4 regions of the Phyllobacterium sp. UNC302MFCol5.2 genome follow, and region 1 is predicted to be linked to each of the others. Evidence: predicted binding sites of a transcription regulator. Region 1 holds the regulator's gene; each other region holds the start of a gene.
The links. Region 1 encodes LexA, which represses DNA repair genes until DNA is damaged. Its sites were predicted from a motif close to TGTTCNNNNTGTGTTCNG; they were not measured.
Positions count from the first base shown of each region.

Region 1 (4,180 bases):
TTACGCCGTTGCGACCTATCCAGAGACAAAAACGGGCGTTCTGGGGCGGGAGACTGATCCCTCTGCGGATCGGCGACCCATGGCGATTGCCATGGCGGCGACAAGGCGCGCCTTCGTCGCGGCGCCAACGCTTTTTAGCCAGGAGATCGAGCGCGGCACGCTGTTTCTGTTTCTTCCGGTGTGTTGCGGCATCGGCGCCATCGTCTATTTCGGCGCATCGGCGGAGCCGAGACTGAGCGCTATTTTGTTCGGGATGACCCTGCTTGTCGGGCTGATGCAGCTCGCACATTCCCGTCCGAGGACCAGACTGGCGCTCGCCTTTGCGGTTGCCGTTGTCGCGGGAATGGTCGCCGGCAAGCTCGAAACCATGCGTGCGGATACGAGGATGCTGGGGTCGGACATTACCACCCGTTTGACCGGACGCGTTGTGGCCATGGCCAGAGATGCAAGAGGCGGGTGGCGCGTCACCCTCGATATTGTTGCAACCGAGCGGCCGACGCTCCGCTATTCGCCGCAACGGGTTGTCGTGTCGGCGCGATCCGTGCCGGCAGGAATGAAAATTGGCGCGGGACTGCAGGGCCTCGTTCACCTGCGTCCGCAGCGAGGTCCGGTACGGCCCGGCAATTACGATTTTGCGTTCAATAATTACTATAAGGGCGTAGGCGCAAATGGGTTTTTCCTTGGCAAACCTCAACTGGCCGCAACGCCGGTCGATGAGGCGATTGCGTCTCAAGCCTGGCAGACGGTCGCCAATATCCGCCAGCAACTTACGCAGCGTGTGCTTTCCCGCATCAAGGGGGAACCCGGCGATATTGCGGCTTCGCTGATTACCGGCCAGCGCGACGGCATCAGCGAGGCGACGAATGACGCAATGCGACTGAGCGGGCTTTCGCACATTCTTTCAATTTCCGGATTTCACATGGCGCTGGTGGCCGGCATCATCGTCGGCTCGCTTCGCGCCAGCATGGCCCTCTTTCCCGGCTTTGCAGCCCGCTATCCAATGAAAAAACTGGCGGCATTCGTCGCCCTTGCCGGTTCCGGTTTCTATCTCCTGCTCTCCGGCGCCGACGTAGCGGCACAGCGCAGTTTCGTGATGCTGGCGGTGATGCTCATTGCCATGATGGCCGATCGCGCGGCAATCTCCATGCGCAATCTCGCCATCGGCGCTTTGATCGCGATAGCGCTGCTTCCGCATGAAATTCTCGGACCGAGTTTCCAGATGTCATATTCGGCGACAGGCGCGCTCATTGCATATTACGGCTGGAGATCGCGCCGAAAGAACAGGTCAAACCGAACGAAAGGCGAGGGATTGCTTCTGCGTTTGTCGATGATGGCGGCAAGCCATGTCGGCGCTATCGCCATGACTTCGTTGGTTGCCGGGACGGCGAGCTCGATCTTCGCCGCATACCATTTCAACAACACAGCGCCGCTTGGGCTTGTGGGCAACGCGCTGGCGCTGCCCGTTGTCTCGATCTTTGTGATGCCGTTTGCGGTGCTTGCTGTTCTTGCGATGCCATTTGATCTCGATTGGCTGCCGTTTGCTGTCATGGAACGCGGCATCGAATGGGTCATTGCGATCGCGAAGATGGTCAGCGCGCATTCGCCAAGCGGCAATTTCGGATCAATGCCGCAAACGAGCCTGCTTTTGATGACCGCGGGGCTGGTCCTGCTCATGTTGCTGACAACGCGGCTGCGGCTCGTTGGATTTGCAGTAATGGCATTGGCCATAGTGCCGCTCCGCTCTGCACGTCCGCCGGATATAGTGATTGCCGAAGAAGGCAAACTCGTTGCCTTGAGTGCACCTGATGACGCGCTGGCGGTGAACCGCGCAACAGCAAGCCGGTTCACCCTCGATAACTGGCAGCAGGGGTACGGCGCAATTCAAGTGCTAACGCCGGCAAAGAATGGCTCATCGCCGGCCGATGGACAATTTGAGTGCGCCGACGGCGTGTGCCTGGCGAGGGAAGCCGGCGGCCTGATCGTCGCCTATACGGACGATCCGACCAAAAAATCAACGGCTTGTGCCGAGGGCGATATCGTCGTCCTTGCCTTTACCGGTCCCACAGCAACCTGCGAGCCGGGGGACGTTCTTGTAATTACGGCGCAGGACCTGGCGCTACGCGGTTCCGCAGAAATCAGGTTCGGCGACAACAAGGTCGATCCACCGTCCGGCCTTGATGCGGCTGCATTTGCTGTAGAACAACTGCAGGCACGCCTCCAGTCTGCAAACATTATCTACGCCGTGGGCTCCCCTCAGCGCCCATGGAACGCCTATCGGGCTTTTTCCCGCACCGCCCGCAATCTTGCGGAGCAAAAACCGCAACGGCGTGCCGCAAAGACCAAGCCACCGGCAGACGATCAGGAAAACCCGACACGTCAGTAACGGCGGATCAAACCGACCAGCTTGCCCTGCACGCGCACCCGATCCGGCCCGAATATGCGCGTCTCATAGGCCGGATTGGCGGCTTCGAGAGCAATCGATGCCCCTTTGCGCCGAAAGCGCTTCAAGGTTGCCTCTTCGTCATCGACAAGCGCAACCACGATTTCACCGGGATTGGCGGTGTCGCCGCGCCGGATGACGACCGTATCGCCGTCGAAGATGCCCGCCTCGATCATTGAATCGCCCTTGACCTCCAGCGCATAATGCTCCCCGCTGCCGATCATGTCCGGCGGCAGGCCGATCATATGCGTCTGATTCTGGATGGCCGATATTGGCACACCGGCCGCGATCCGGCCCATGACGGGTATGTTGACGATCGTCGGCGCACCCTCATCATCCGAAGCGCGTGGCTGCGGGCGGGGGGGGGCGACATTGCGGCCGAGGCTGCCCTCGATCACGCTTGGCGAAAATTTCTTTTGCGCATTGAGACCAGGCGCAATTGAATCCGGCAGGCGCAGGACTTCCAGCGCCCGCGCACGGTTAGCAAGCCGTCGAATGAAACCTCGTTCCTCGAGCGCTGTTATCAGCCGATGTATCCCTGATTTGGACGCAAGGTCCAATGCATCCTTCATCTCGTCGAAGGATGGAGGGATGCCGGTTTCCTTAAGACGCTCATGGATAAAGAGCAGAAGTTCGTGTTGTTTACGCGTGAGCATCGGCGATCCTTCGAAACGGAATCGGAAAAACAAAACCAGAACAAACACTATCTGTTCCAGTTGTGTTCCACAAGTATTAATATGTCGTGTAGAAAGAGTGCGCCGATATCCAAATAGCGCATCTGGCCCGTTGCCGGCACCTGCGCGATGAACAACGCCGATGCGTCAGTACTTGCCGACGACGTTGAAGAACACACCGCGGTCGTTGAGCGTCAGGTCGCGCAGATCGTCGGAGAAATTCCCGAAATTATAGCCGACGCCGACCTTGAAGTTGTCACCGACGTGGCGATAAACGGCGGTGAGCACGCCAAGATCTGTCGTATCCGCCTCGGCCATGTACATAACCCGCCCTTCCAGCAAGGCGTCCCATTTCTTGACGATATGAAAATCGGTTCGAACAATGCCAAGATGCGCCGAGGAAGTCTGCCAATCGGAGAATGCGTCGAGATCGTCCTGAAGCCGCTCGCGCACTTCGCCGTAGCGGAAGCCATATTTCGCGCCGACGGACAGCCAGGGAACGAGATCGTAGGTCAAATCGGCGGAAAGAATGTTGCTGCGCTGTGCCGGCCCGTATTCGTCGCCAGTCACCGCGCTGACCTGATCCTCGCCCGGAAGATCGTAAAGCCAGGTGTATTTGAAAAGGGCGTTCAGCCGGTCATTCGTGATTGGACGGTAGGCATAGCCGAGCGAGGCTTCGACATAGTCGCCATCCCTGAACGAACCATCACCGTTCGAGTCCGAGAGTACTGAATCGATATTGGCGAGCAGCCGCCAGTTGTCGTTCGTTTTCCAGCTGAATCCGGTTGCGAAGAGGTAGGTGTTGAGATCGCGGGTATCATCGTCGGAATCTTCAAAACGCGTCTCACCGCGAATGCGCGCGGCAATGCGATCCTCATCCTTGTAGCCGACCGACAGGGAGATCGCCTTGCGGTCGAAATCGGAGCGTTCGAGATTTGTCGAGGGATCGATCGTATCGTCTTCGACTGTGCCGATCTCCAGCCCGCCATCGACCGTCCATCTGGTATCGGGCGTGTAGACGACACCGTAGGTTTGAGCGAGCGAATTGCGCCTCCCGAACAGGTCG
Region 1 covers NZ_JMLL01000013.1:305,764-309,943, forward strand. Annotated here, with positions in the region: gene BR48_RS24915 (ComEC/Rec2 family competence protein) at 80-2,383, shown strand; gene lexA (transcriptional repressor LexA) at 2,377-3,096, opposite strand; gene BR48_RS24920 (hypothetical protein) at 3,262-4,180, opposite strand, start outside.

Region 2 (4,180 bases), on a different contig from region 1:
CGCCGCTGATCAACGAGGAGGGTATGCCCTGCGGCGTCATGGCGATCGTAGTCGAGACGACTGCGAAGATCAAAGCCGAAGAAGCCCTTCGCAATGAGACGCGCCTGCTTCAGATATTGAACCGTACCGGCGCCAATATTGCCGGCGAACTTGATCTTGGCAAAGTGGTCCAGATGGTGACTGACGCAGGCGTCGAGCTGACGGGCGCGCAGTTTGGCGCATTCTTTTACAATGTTCTCAACAAGGAGGGCGAGAGCTACATGCTCTACGCGCTCTCCGGCGTCGACAAGGATGCCTTTTCGAAATTTCCGATGCCGCGCAATACGGCGGTATTCGAGCCGACATTCAAGGGCGAGGGCATCGTCCTCTCGCACGATATTATCGCAGATCCGCGCTATGGCCGAAATGCTCCTCACAAGGGCATGCCAAAGGGTCATCTGCCGGTTCGAAGCTATCTCGCGGTACCCGTGACTTCGCGCACCGGAGAGGTACTCGGCGGGTTGTTCTTCGGACATAACGAACCTGGCAAGTTCCAGCCTGATCATGAAACGCTCCTCGTCGGCGTAGCTGGACAGGCGGCGACAGCCATCGACAACGCCAGGCTGTTTCAGGCGGCCGATCGCGAACTCACCGTCCGGCGTAATGCGGAAGAGGCGCTGCAACGGCTTAACGCCACTCTGGAACAGCGGGTTCTCGACGAAATCGCCGAGCGCTCGAAAACGGAAGAACAACTGCGCCAGTCGCAAAAGATGGAAGCATTGGGCCAGCTTACCGGCGGCGTTGCCCACGACTTCAACAATCTCCTGCAAATCATATCGGGCAATCTGCAACTCCTTGCCAAGGACATGGCCGGCAATGCGCGGGGCGAACGGCGGATCGAAAACGCCCTGGCGGGCGTAAGCCGCGGATCGAAGCTGGCGAGCCAGCTTCTCGCGTTTGGACGCAGGCAGGCACTCGAACCCAAGGTCGTCAATATCGGCCGTTTCATCGCCGGTATGGGCGACATGATGCGACGGACCATCGGTGAATCGATCGAGATTGAGATCGTTCGCTCCGGCGGGCTGTGGAATACGCTGGTTGACCCGGCGCAGATCGAGAACGCGCTGCTCAATCTCGCTATCAATGCGAGGGATGCCATGCCCGATGGCGGCAAGCTGACGATCGAGGTCGGCAATGCTTCGCTCGACGATGCCTATGTGCGGCGCAATCCGGAGGCGGAAGCCGGTCAATTCGTGATGCTGGCGGTTACGGATACGGGGACGGGCATGACGCCCGCCGTCCTCGCCCAGGCGTTCGAACCGTTCTTCTCGACGAAATCGGTCGGTCGCGGCACTGGGCTGGGCCTCTCCATGGTCTATGGTTTCGTCAGGCAGTCAGGCGGTCACGTCAAGATCTATTCGGAAGTTGGCCAGGGCACGACGGTAAAACTCTATCTGCCGCGCGCGCAGCAGAACGAAGACGAACTGATCGAGACCGATCTTGGCCCGACGATCGGCGGCACGGAGACGATCCTCGTCGCCGAGGACGACGAGGAGGTGAGGGCGACCGTCGTCGAAATGCTGGGCGACCTCGGTTATCGCGTGCTCAAGGCCAAGGATGCGGCGAGCGCGCTATCGATCATCGAGAGCGGCGTTCCGATCGACGTGCTCTTTACCGATGTCGTTATGCCTGGACCGCTGGGAAGCCCCGAGCTTGCGCGCCAGGCCCGCCAGCGTCTGCCGCAGATCGCCGTGCTCTTCACGTCTGGCTATACGGAAAATGCCATCGTCCATGGCGGGCGGCTCGACTCCGGCGTGGAACTTCTCTCCAAGCCCTATCAGCGTGAGGCACTCGCCCGCAAGATCCGGCATATTCTCGCGCTGCGCCGCGAGAGGGGATAGTAGAACTCGCCTGTTGTCAGCGTCCTTTCGGATTCTCCAGGCGCTTCGCCGTCGTGCTAAAGGCTGCAGGCGCCGCTTTCACTTCCTGGGCCTTCGCCTGTTTGGGTTTTCGAACTTCCTTGTTGCTACGTTGTTGACCTTTGGCCATATCGCTCTCCTGCTCGTCATGGCGGGAGCATTGAACGCTCGCAAGCGCTGGCATGCCGTCAGAAGACCCAGCGCTGCACCAGTTAGAGAACCATTGGCAGGCCGCGTCAAACGCTAAGTTCCAAGTGCAACATAAAATCGACAAGGCTGAAGCAAAGCGCGCCGGCACTTGGCCTGATCCACAAAGACCGCGGGTGCAAAATTCAAGTTGGCTCGATAAACAAGGCAGGATCGGCCGGGAAGCACTGCCATTTCATGGTCGCACATTTTTTCGGGTTGATGGCTTCCGATTGGCGCGGTCCCTTTCCGAGAAAGCTCAGTCTTGACGTAACTCCAGCAAGAACATATCATGAACATTATGAAGAAGAGCTTAAAACAGCGGTTGGCCATCTTGTCGGATGCGGCAAAGTACGACGCTTCATGTGCCTCCAGCGGAACGGTGAAGCGCGACTCGTCCAGGTCGGGCGGATTGGGATCGACCGAGGGCGCAGGCATATGCCACGCTTACGCACCGGATGGGCGCTGTATCTCGCTCCTCAAAATTCTTCTCACGAACTTCTGTATCTTCGATTGCGCCTACTGCATCAACCGATCTTCGAGCAATGTTGAGCGGGCGCGCTTTACCGTGGAGGAAGTGGTCTGGCTCACGCTCGAATTCTATCGGCGCAACTATATCGAGGGCCTGTTCCTTTCATCGGGCATCATCCGCTCATCGGACAACACGATGGAACAACTGGTCCGCGTTGCCCGGGAACTGCGCACGACCCACGGCTTTCGCGGCTATATTCATTTGAAGACGATACCCGACGCTTCGCCACATTTGATCGAGGAGGCCGGGCTTTATGCCGATCGCCTTTCGATCAACATCGAGTTGCCTACGGATTCGGGCATTGCCCGTTTTGCACCGGACAAGCGGCCGGTTGAAATACGAAAATCAATGGCCGATCTGCGGCTGAAAATCGAGGCGGCAAACGAGCCGACGCTGCAGACAAAGCGGCGGAAGCGTTTCGTTCCTGCAGGGCAGAGCACGCAGATGATCGTGGGCGCAGATGGGGCTAGCGATGCGACGATCCTGCGCGCCAGCTCGCGCCTTTACGGTGGATACCAGCTGCGCCGGGTATATTATTCCGCGTTCAGTCCCATACCGGACGCGTCGAAGAACCTTCCGCTGATCCGGCCGCCGCTCGAACGCGAGCACAGGCTCTATCAGGCAGATTGGCTGTATCGATTCTATGGTTTCGACATTGAGGAAATCACATCGGCGCGGCCGGACGGAATGCTGGATCTGGACATGGACCCAAAGCTCGCCTGGGCTCTGGCGCATCGTGAGCGATTTCCCGTGGATATCAACCGGTCGGCGCGCGAAATCCTGCTGCGCATTCCCGGGCTTGGAACGAAGACGGTCAAGGCGATCCTTTCGGGGCGGCGGCACCGCCGCCTACGCCTCGAAGATCTGCAAAGGCTTGGCGTGTCGTTGAAAAAGGTCAAGGCGTTCATTGTCGCTGACGGCTGGTCGCCGCACCGGCTGATAGACAGTGCCGACCTCAACCACATGTTTCAAAGAAAACCCGAACAACTCGCATTGCTCTGATGCGAAGCGTCATTCTGGAGGGCAGGGGAGATTTCATCGAATGGCGCGATGCCGCGCGGCGCCTGCTGTCGCACGGCATTGAACCCAACGACGTCATGTGGAGCGATGCCGCAGGGGCATCAGACATGCTCGGCCTTTCGATCCCCGACGCGAGCGAAGCGGCGAACGGGTCCCATGCCGTCACTGCAACTGAAAGATTCATCGACCTCGCCGAAACAGTTATCTGCCACAGCAGCCCCGCACGGTTTGGCTTGTTGTACCGTATCCTGTCCCGGATGCAGAGTGACAAGAGCCTGTTGAACGTGGCTTCTGACGAGGACGTGGCGGCAGTGCTGAAACTGGAAAAATCGGTGCGGCGTGACAGTCACAAGATGAAGGCGTTTGTGCGCTTCAAGGAGGTCGTCCACCAGGAGGCCCGCGCACGAAGACAGTTCGTGGCGTGGTTCGAACCCGACCACTTTATCGTGGAGCGTGTGGCGCCGTTTTTCCAGCGGCGTTTCACGGATATGGATTGGATCATCGCCACTCCCCGGGGGTCGATGATGTGGGATGGCCAAAATCT
Region 2 covers NZ_JMLL01000014.1:162,973-167,152, forward strand. Annotated here, with positions in the region: gene BR48_RS25000 (ATP-binding protein) at 1-1,880, shown strand, start outside; gene BR48_RS26790 (hypothetical protein) at 1,897-2,028, opposite strand; gene BR48_RS0118965 (putative DNA modification/repair radical SAM protein) at 2,386-3,618, shown strand; gene BR48_RS0118970 (UdgX family uracil-DNA binding protein) at 3,618-4,180, shown strand, end outside.
Region 2: the regulator LexA is predicted to act here: its motif matches at 2,366-2,383, upstream of BR48_RS0118965 (putative DNA modification/repair radical SAM protein).

Region 3 (4,180 bases), on a different contig from region 1:
CAATTATTGCGCGTGGCATCAGAGCGATGCTGCTGCGCGCGCTGCCAGCCGGGGGTCGAATAGCTGTTCTCGAACGGGTCCGCGCGGTCGAAACGCGACTGGCCATAACCTCCGCGTCCGCCATAGCCTCCATAGGAATCGCCACCCGCGACAACGTCCACATGCGCTTCCGGCAGTTCTTCGAGGAAGCGCGAGGGGATAGTCGATTGCCACAGACCATGGATGCGCCGGTTGGAGACGAACCAGATGTGAAGGTTCTTCTTGGCGCGGGTCAGCCCGACATAGGCGAGGCGGCGCTCCTCTTCGAGGCCGGACCTTCCGCCTTCGTCAAGCGCCCGCTGGTTCGGAAAGAGACCTTCCTCCCAACCGGGGAGAAATACCGTCTCGAACTCCAGTCCCTTGGCTGAATGCAGCGTCATGATGTTGACGGAGTCAAGGTTCTCGTTCCGCTCGGCATCCATGACCAGCGCGACATGTTCGAGGAACGAGCGCAGCGACTCGTATTCCTCCATCGAGCGAATCAGTTCCTTGAGGTTTTCCAACCGGCCAGGCGCTTCGGCCGACCGATCCACTTGCCACATCGCGGTATAACCGGATTCGTCGAGGATTTGCTCGGCGAGTTCCGTATGCGGCGTATTGTCGATGAGCGCCTGCCAGCGCTTGAAGTTCTCGATGACTTCGCGCAACGCTGAACGCGGCTTTGGCTTCAGCTCTTCGGTTTCGACAAGGTCGACGGCGGCATCGAACATGCTGATGTCGCGGGCGCGGGCATAATCATGCAATTGGCGGATCGCTGCCTCGCCAAGCCCGCGCTTCGGCGTATTGACGATGCGCTCCATGGCAAGATCGTCGGAAGTCTGCGCCACGACACGCAGATAGGCGAGGGCATCGCGTATCTCGAGGCGTTCGTAAAAACGCGGTCCGCCTACAACCCGGTAGTTCAGTCCGAGCGTGACGAAGCGGTCTTCGAATTCGCGCATCTGGTGGGAGGCGCGCACGAGGATCGCCATGTCGTTGAGATTGTGCCCGCGACGCTGCGCCTGCTCGATTTCTTCGCCGACAGCACGGGCTTCCTCTTCGGAATCCCAGGCGGCGTGGACATTCACCTTGGCATCGTCTGGGTTTGCCGCATCGGTGAAGAGCGTTTTGCCGAGCCGGCCTTCATTGTGCGAGATGAGGTAGGAGGCAGCACCGAGAATATGTGCGGTCGAGCGATAGTTGCGCTCGAGGCGGATGACCTTGGCGCCGGGGAAATCCTTCTCGAAGCGCAGGATATTGTCCACCTCCGCGCCGCGCCACCCATAGATGGACTGGTCGTCGTCGCCGACGCAGCAGACATTCTTCGACCCCTGCGAAATCAGGCGCAGCCACATATATTGGGCGGTGTTGGTGTCCTGATACTCGTCGACCAGAATGTAGCGGAACTTTGCGTGATATTCCTTCAGGACATCCGGATTGGCGCGGAACATGCGGATCGGATGACATAAAAGATCGCCGAAATCGCAGGCATTGAGCGTCTTCAAGCGGTTTTGATAGGCCGTATAGAGTTCGCGCCCCTTGCCGTTGGCAAATGACCGCGCATCGCCCTCCGGTATCTCAGCCGGACCGAGGCCCTTGTTTTTCCAGCTGTCGATCATCAGCGCGAATTGCTTGGCGGGCCAGCGCTTGTCGTCAATTCCCTCGGCCTGGATGATCTGCTTGATGAGGCGGATCACATCGTCTGTATCGAGAATGGTGAAATCGGATTTGAGCCCGACAAGTTCGGCGTGCCGGCGCAGGAGCTTGACACCGATCGAGTGAAACGTGCCAAGCCAGGGCATGCCTTCGACGGCGCCGCCGACAAGGACCCCGATGCGCTCTTTCATCTCGCGCGCGGCCTTGTTTGTGAAGGTCACGGCGAGTATCTGGCTCGGATAGGCTTTGCCGAGCGAGAGGATATGCGCGATGCGGGAGGTCAGAACCCGGGTCTTGCCCGTGCCGGCACCGGCGAGGACGAGGACAGGTCCCTCCGTCGTCTCCACGGCGAGGCGTTGCTCGGGATTGAGGCCATTGAGGTAAGGCGGTGCGCCGCGCGCCTGCATGGCGCGCGCAGCTATGCCCGATGGACGCCGCGGCGCCTCAGGTTCATCGAAGAATGGAATATCGTCAGGCAATCCGGCCATTTGAACCCAATGTAATGATTCGGGATCGAAAAACCAGATAAAAGCGATACAAAAAGAGAACGGGCGCGCGCTGAGAGGGCTTGAGCGGTGTATATCTCCGGTTGCATTGTTCCTTAGTCGATATTGCTTCAAGCAATTTAAAGGCTTACCCATTTTGACCAGAGCCGACTCTGGCAGCCGCCGGCGCATTCGCAGCCGCATGCCAAGGCCACCGAACCGAACCTGATTGAGCCTGGAAAGGACCCCCACCATGGCAATCACTCTGACGGCGCTCATCTTCTTCATCTTTGCAGCGGTGCTTGGCGTCGGCGGGATCTGGCTCATTATTCTCGGCGGCAGCTGGTACTATCTCATCGCTGGCATCCTCTTCCTTGCCACGTCGATCCAGCTTTTTCGCAAGCGCAGTTCCGCCCTCATCATCTACGCCGTTCTGGTCATAGGCACATTGGCCTGGGCGATCTGGGAGATCGGGTTCGACTGGTGGCAGCTCGCGCCGCGCGGCGGCGTGATCATGCTTTTCGCGCTCTGGTTGCTGACCCCATGGATCCGGCGTGAGCTCAACGAGGAGGAGGGGAGGTCGCCCTCTGATTTTCTGCCGGCACTGCCATTGGGCATTGCGGCAATCGTCGGGCTCGGCGTTGCTGGCTACGCGATGACAGGCGATCCGCTTGAGATCGTGGGCGAACTCAGCAAGGAAGTCATCGTTGCCACGCCTGACCTTGGCGGCAATGTGCCGGACAATGAATGGCACCAATATGGCCGCACGCCCTACGGCCAGCGCTATTCGCCGCTGAAGCAAATCACGACCGAGAATGTCGGCAACCTGCAGCTCGCCTGGCAATATCAGACCGGCGATGTGAAGCTGCCGCAGGACGTTGGGGAAACCACCTATCAGGTCACGCCGCTCAAGGTCCACGATACGCTCTACCTGTGCACGCCGCACAATTGGGCGATCGCTATCGATGCGGCGACGGGCAAGGAGAAATGGAAGTTCGATCCGAATGTCGGTCTCAACCCGGATCGCCAGCATCAGACGTGTCGCGGCGTCTCCTATTATGCCGATCCGAATGTGACGGCGGGGCAACCCTGCGCCGAGCGCGTGTATCTGCCGACATCTGACGCCCGTCTGATTGCCCTCGATGCGGCCAATGGCCAAATCTGCCCATCCTTCGGCGACAAAGGCACAGTCCATCTTGAAAAGGGCATGCCTTACAATCCCGCCGGCTATTACTACTCGACATCGCCGCCGGTCATAGCGGCTGGCAAGATCATTGTCGGCGGCGCCGTCAATGACAATTACTCGGTCCACGAACAATCCGGGGTCATCCGCGCCTTCGACATCAATACCGGCGCCCTGATCTGGAACTGGGATTCCGGCAATCCGGACGTAACGACGCCGTTGCCCGAAGGACAGACTTATACGCATAACTCACCGAACAGCTGGTCGGTATCCAGCGTCGATGAGAAGCTTGGCCTCCTCTTCGTGCCGCTCGGCAACCAGACGCCCGACCAGCTGGGAGCCGGGCGAAGCGAGAATGTCGAGAAATTCTCCTCGTCCATTGTTGCCCTCGATCTGAACTCCGGGCAGTTGCGCTGGGTGCGCCAGACCGTGCATCACGACCTCTGGGACATGGACATTCCGGCCCAGCCGGTGCTTGTCGACATCAATACGGCCACAGGTTCCGTGCCGGCCCTGGTCGGCCCCACCAAGCAGGGCGACATCTATGTTCTTAACCGGCGCACGGGCGAACCGATCATACCGGTCAACGAGGTGCCGGCGCCAACGGGCGCCATAGAAGGCGATTTCACGTCACCGACGCAGCCGGTTTCGGACCTTACCTTTATGCCGCAGCGTCTGACAGGCAAGGACATGTGGGGCGTGTCGATGTTCGACCAGCTTGCCTGCCGCGTCGAGTTTCTTCGCCTGCGCCATGACGGGCGCTATACGCCGCCCTCGCTGCAAGGCTCGCTGATCTATCCCGGCAATTTCGGTGTGTTCAACTGGGGCAGTGTCGCGG
Region 3 covers NZ_JMLL01000011.1:550,990-555,169, reverse strand. Annotated here, with positions in the region: gene BR48_RS0114005 (UvrD-helicase domain-containing protein) at 1-2,162, opposite strand, end outside; gene BR48_RS0114000 (glucose/quinate/shikimate family membrane-bound PQQ-dependent dehydrogenase) at 2,413-4,180, shown strand, end outside.
Region 3: the regulator LexA is predicted to act here: its motif matches at 2,207-2,224, upstream of BR48_RS0114005 (UvrD-helicase domain-containing protein).

Region 4 (4,180 bases), on a different contig from region 1:
TACCGCTCGTTCAAGAAGGAAGCGCAGCGCGTTTCCCGGCGCGTGCGCGAAGCGGAGAAGGAAGTACAAAACCACGCGCAAGGAACCCTTGTGCAGGATCCTGAGACCGGCGAATATCGACTGCGCAAAGATTGATCGCAATGCTCGACAGCCTTGATCGAACGATCACTCTGACGGCTCCGGCCAAGATCAATCTCGCGCTGCACGTGACCGGTAGGCGCAGCGATGGCTATCACCTTATCGACAGTCTCGTCGTCTTTGCCGGCTTCGGCGACAGGATAAGCGTCAAGCGTGCTGCGCTCGATGACTTTGCCATATCAGGTCCTTACGGTCACGCCCTGCCCGGTGATGCGTCCAACCTCGTTCTCAAGGCGCGCGATGCGCTGCGCGCGGTGTTCCCAGCGCGGGCAACACCTGTTGCCATCCATCTTGAAAAGCATCTTCCAGTCGCATCGGGCATAGGCGGTGGGTCGACCGACGCCGCCGCAGCCCTTACCGCCCTTTCCAGCCTGTGGGCCCTTGATGTCGGCATCGACGCTTTAGCGGCAATCGGTCTGCCGCTTGGCGCCGATATTCCGATGTGCCTCTACGGCCAGCCGCTGATTGCGCGCGGGGTTGGCGAGGAGATCGAACCGATGGCGACATTTCCGCGACTGCCGCTTCTGCTTGCCAATTGCGGCGCTTCGATCTCGACACCACAGGTTTTTGCCGCCCTCGACAAGCGCGACAACCCGCCCTTGCCGGCTCTGCGCGCGATGCGCTCGCTCGATGACGTCTGCGACTATCTCAAGGCAACGCACAATCACCTGTTCCAGGCGACACGAGCGCTGACCCCCGGGATCGACGATACGATCGCTGCGCTCGAACGGACATCGCCGCGGCTGGTGCGCATGTCCGGTTCAGGCGCAACCTGCTTTGGTATTTACGACAGCGACAGCGACGCCGAAGCGGCGGCGGCAAAACTCCGTCGTGATCATCCTGGCTGGTTCGTCGTTGCAACGCATAGTGCCATGGAGGGAAACTGACCGTGGCGCGCATTGATGAAACAAGACCCTTCGTTCCAGTGAAGATCGCCGTGCTGACCGTCTCAGACACGCGCAAGCTCGAGGACGACAAATCCGGGAGCACATTGGCCGAACGCCTGCTTGCCGCCGGCCACACGCTGGCGGAACGCGCCATCGTGACCGACGACGTCAACAAAATCCGCGAGAAGGTGCTGTCCTGGTCGATGGATCCGGGTATCGATGTCATCATCACTACCGGCGGCACCGGCTTTACCGGCCGCGATGTAACGCCCGAAGCGCTCGAACCCATCTTTGAAAAGCGCATGGACGGATTTTCCGAAGTCTTTCATCGCATTTCCTACGACAAGATCGGCACCTCGACGGTCCAGTCGCGTGCGACCGGCGGCGTCGTCAACGCCACCTTCGTCTTCGTGCTGCCGGGTTCGCCCGGCGCCTGCAAGGATGCGTGGGACGGTATCCTGCAGCATCAACTCGATTACCGGCATATGCCGTGCAACTTCGTCGAGATCATGCCAAGGCTCGACGAGCACCTGAAGCGTACCGGAAAAGCTTAAAGCAGCTTGCTATAGGAGTTCTAGCGCTTCAACGGGGCGGGAATAATTTCTGCGCGCAGCCGCTTCATTGCCAGGCCTCGCGCAATATCCACTGATTTCTTGCCTGGGTTGAACAGCGCCATCGACTGGCGCTTGGATATAAGCAATCCGTCTGCGAGCGGATTTCCCGGCTTGAACACCCGGCTGAGGAACGGCCTGCGATGCGCATGAGGACGGGTGAAGCAGGCCGGCCCCTGCATGCGCTCCACATGCATGGCAACGGGCTCGATCCAGCCGTCGAGCAGGCGCGCGCCCGGCTCCAGAAAAAGAAACCACTCGCTTCTCGCCCGGCGAAAACCATCAAGCAGCGTCTGGTCCTGCAAGAAGATGCAGCCCGCCTGGTCAGCGACCCGGTGCGTCTGATCGACGGATCCCTCATCGACCACAACGACGTCGCTGAGCAATCCCTCGACGGCGCCACCCACCAGCCCGGCAAGCGTTCTTGCCAGAGGTTCATCCGAATTTTGCGTTTCAATCAGAACGGAGATCATTTCGAACGCTCTATCGCATAATCGGCCGAATATCCATCTGTCCTTTCGGCGCACAGATGGGTGGGATCGCGTCAATATTGTTCTTGCTTTGTTCTAGGTTTTTGCTAGGAATAGATTCATGTTGCGGCTGTGATGAGCGAATCGAGAATCGCTTCGGTCCAAGGAGAACGCAAATGAACATTGTGGTGCAAGCGGACAAAGCCGCCTTCGGGCAAGGCCGTGCACAACACGCCAATGCCGTGATCGACGAAGCGGGCCTGCGCATCGATTCGGAACGCCGCCGTGGCCGCGGCGCAGGCATGAATCCGTCGGGACGCTTTGAAGCCGAGAGCCGCCATGTCTATGACGATGGGTGGGAGACGATCGAGGACCTGCCGCCCTTCAAGACCGAGGTTCAGATCGAGAAGCCGCGCGTCATCATCACGCGCAATGAATCGCCCGACATCAGCTTTGACCGTTCGATCAACCCCTATCGCGGCTGCGAACATGGCTGCATTTACTGTTTTGCGCGGCCTACCCATAGCTATATGGGGCTTTCAGCCGGGCTCGATTTCGAATCGAAACTTTTCGCCAAACCTGATGCAGCGAAGATGCTCGACAAGGAACTTTCGAAGCCGGGCTATACGGCGAAGACGATCGCCATCGGTACGAATACCGACCCCTACCAGCCGATCGAGAAGAAGTGGCGCATCATGCGCGACATACTCCAGGTGTTGGAGGCACACCAGCATCCGGTCGGCATCGTGACGAAGTCGGCGCTGGTAATGCGTGACCAGGACATCCTTGCACGCATGGCGGAAAAGGGTCTCGCAAAGGTATGCCTTTCGGTCACGACATTGGACGGCAAGCTGGCGCGAACCATGGAGCCCCGGGCCTCGACGCCGACGCGCCGCCTGCAGGCACTGCGCAGCCTCGCCGATGCTGGCGTTCCAGTCGGGGTCATGGTTGCGCCGGTCATCCCCGGCCTTAACGACCATGAGATCGAGCGTGTCCTCGACAGCGCGAGGGCAGTGGGTGCGCTCGAGGCGGGTTATGTCCTGCTCAGGCTACCGCTCGAAGTCAGCCCGATCTTCAAGGAATGGCTGCTGCGCAACTATCCAGACCGCTACCGCCACGTGCTTTCGCTGGTACGGTCCATGCGCGATGGAAAGGACTACGATGCCGAATGGGGCAAGCGCATGCGCGGCGACGGGCCTTATGCCTGGCAGATCGGCCGCCGCTTCGAGATCGCGGCCAAGCGGCTGGGGATGAATCTCGCCAAACGGCGCTTGCGCACCGATCTTTTTTCCCCAACTCCGGGAAGCGAGCAACTTTCCTTGTTTTAACAGGGGTTTCCGTCAGGCCGCGCCCCCATCCCGGCCTGATGTGACCTTGGGTAGCCTACCCCATCGCTACCTGAGGACTTGCAGAGAATCAGAACGAATGCGAGTTTCGTCGCAACATGGCTCGATCGCGTTCTGATTCTCTGCTTCTTCCCCTGGAGCCCGTAAAACCGGACTTTACCAGCGAGCGTAAGCTCATGCGCAGCGGCGTCGAATATATCGTCGGCATCGATGAGGCCGGGCGCGGTCCGCTGGCCGGCCCGGTGGTCGCCGCCGCGGTGATCCTCAATCCGAAGAAAATTCCCGATGGGCTCGACGATTCGAAGCGCCTGACAGCGCAGCGACGCGAGGAACTTTTCGATATCATTACGGCCACGGCGCTCTCCTGCGCGGTGGCCAGCGTTTCGGCGCCGGCAATCGACGCCACAGATATTCTGAAAGCCGCGCTCGAAGCGATGCGCAGGGCGGTTTGCGGGCTCGCCATTCAGCCCGGCCACGCACTGATCGACGGACGCGACGTGGCGCCCGGCTTGCCCTGCCCTGCAACGGCCCTGATCCGGGGCGACCAGCGATCGGTGTCGATCGCTGCAGCATCGATCCTTGCCAAGGTGACGCGCGACCGCATGATGACCCAGACGGGCAAGTATCTGCCGCTGTACGGTCTCGAGTCGCATGTCGGCTATGCCACCGAATATCATCGCAATGCCATGGAAGCCCATGGCCCGGTGGTCGGACTGCACCGCTTCAGT
Region 4 covers NZ_JMLL01000010.1:416,906-421,085, forward strand. Annotated here, with positions in the region: gene BR48_RS0103945 (hypothetical protein) at 1-135, shown strand, start outside; gene BR48_RS0103950 (4-(cytidine 5'-diphospho)-2-C-methyl-D-erythritol kinase) at 141-1,025, shown strand; gene moaB (molybdenum cofactor biosynthesis protein B) at 1,028-1,579, shown strand; gene BR48_RS0103960 (glycosyltransferase) at 1,600-2,109, opposite strand; gene BR48_RS0103965 (PA0069 family radical SAM protein) at 2,283-3,434, shown strand; gene BR48_RS0103970 (ribonuclease HII) at 3,551-4,180, shown strand, end outside.
Region 4: the regulator LexA is predicted to act here: its motif matches at 2,188-2,205, upstream of BR48_RS0103965 (PA0069 family radical SAM protein).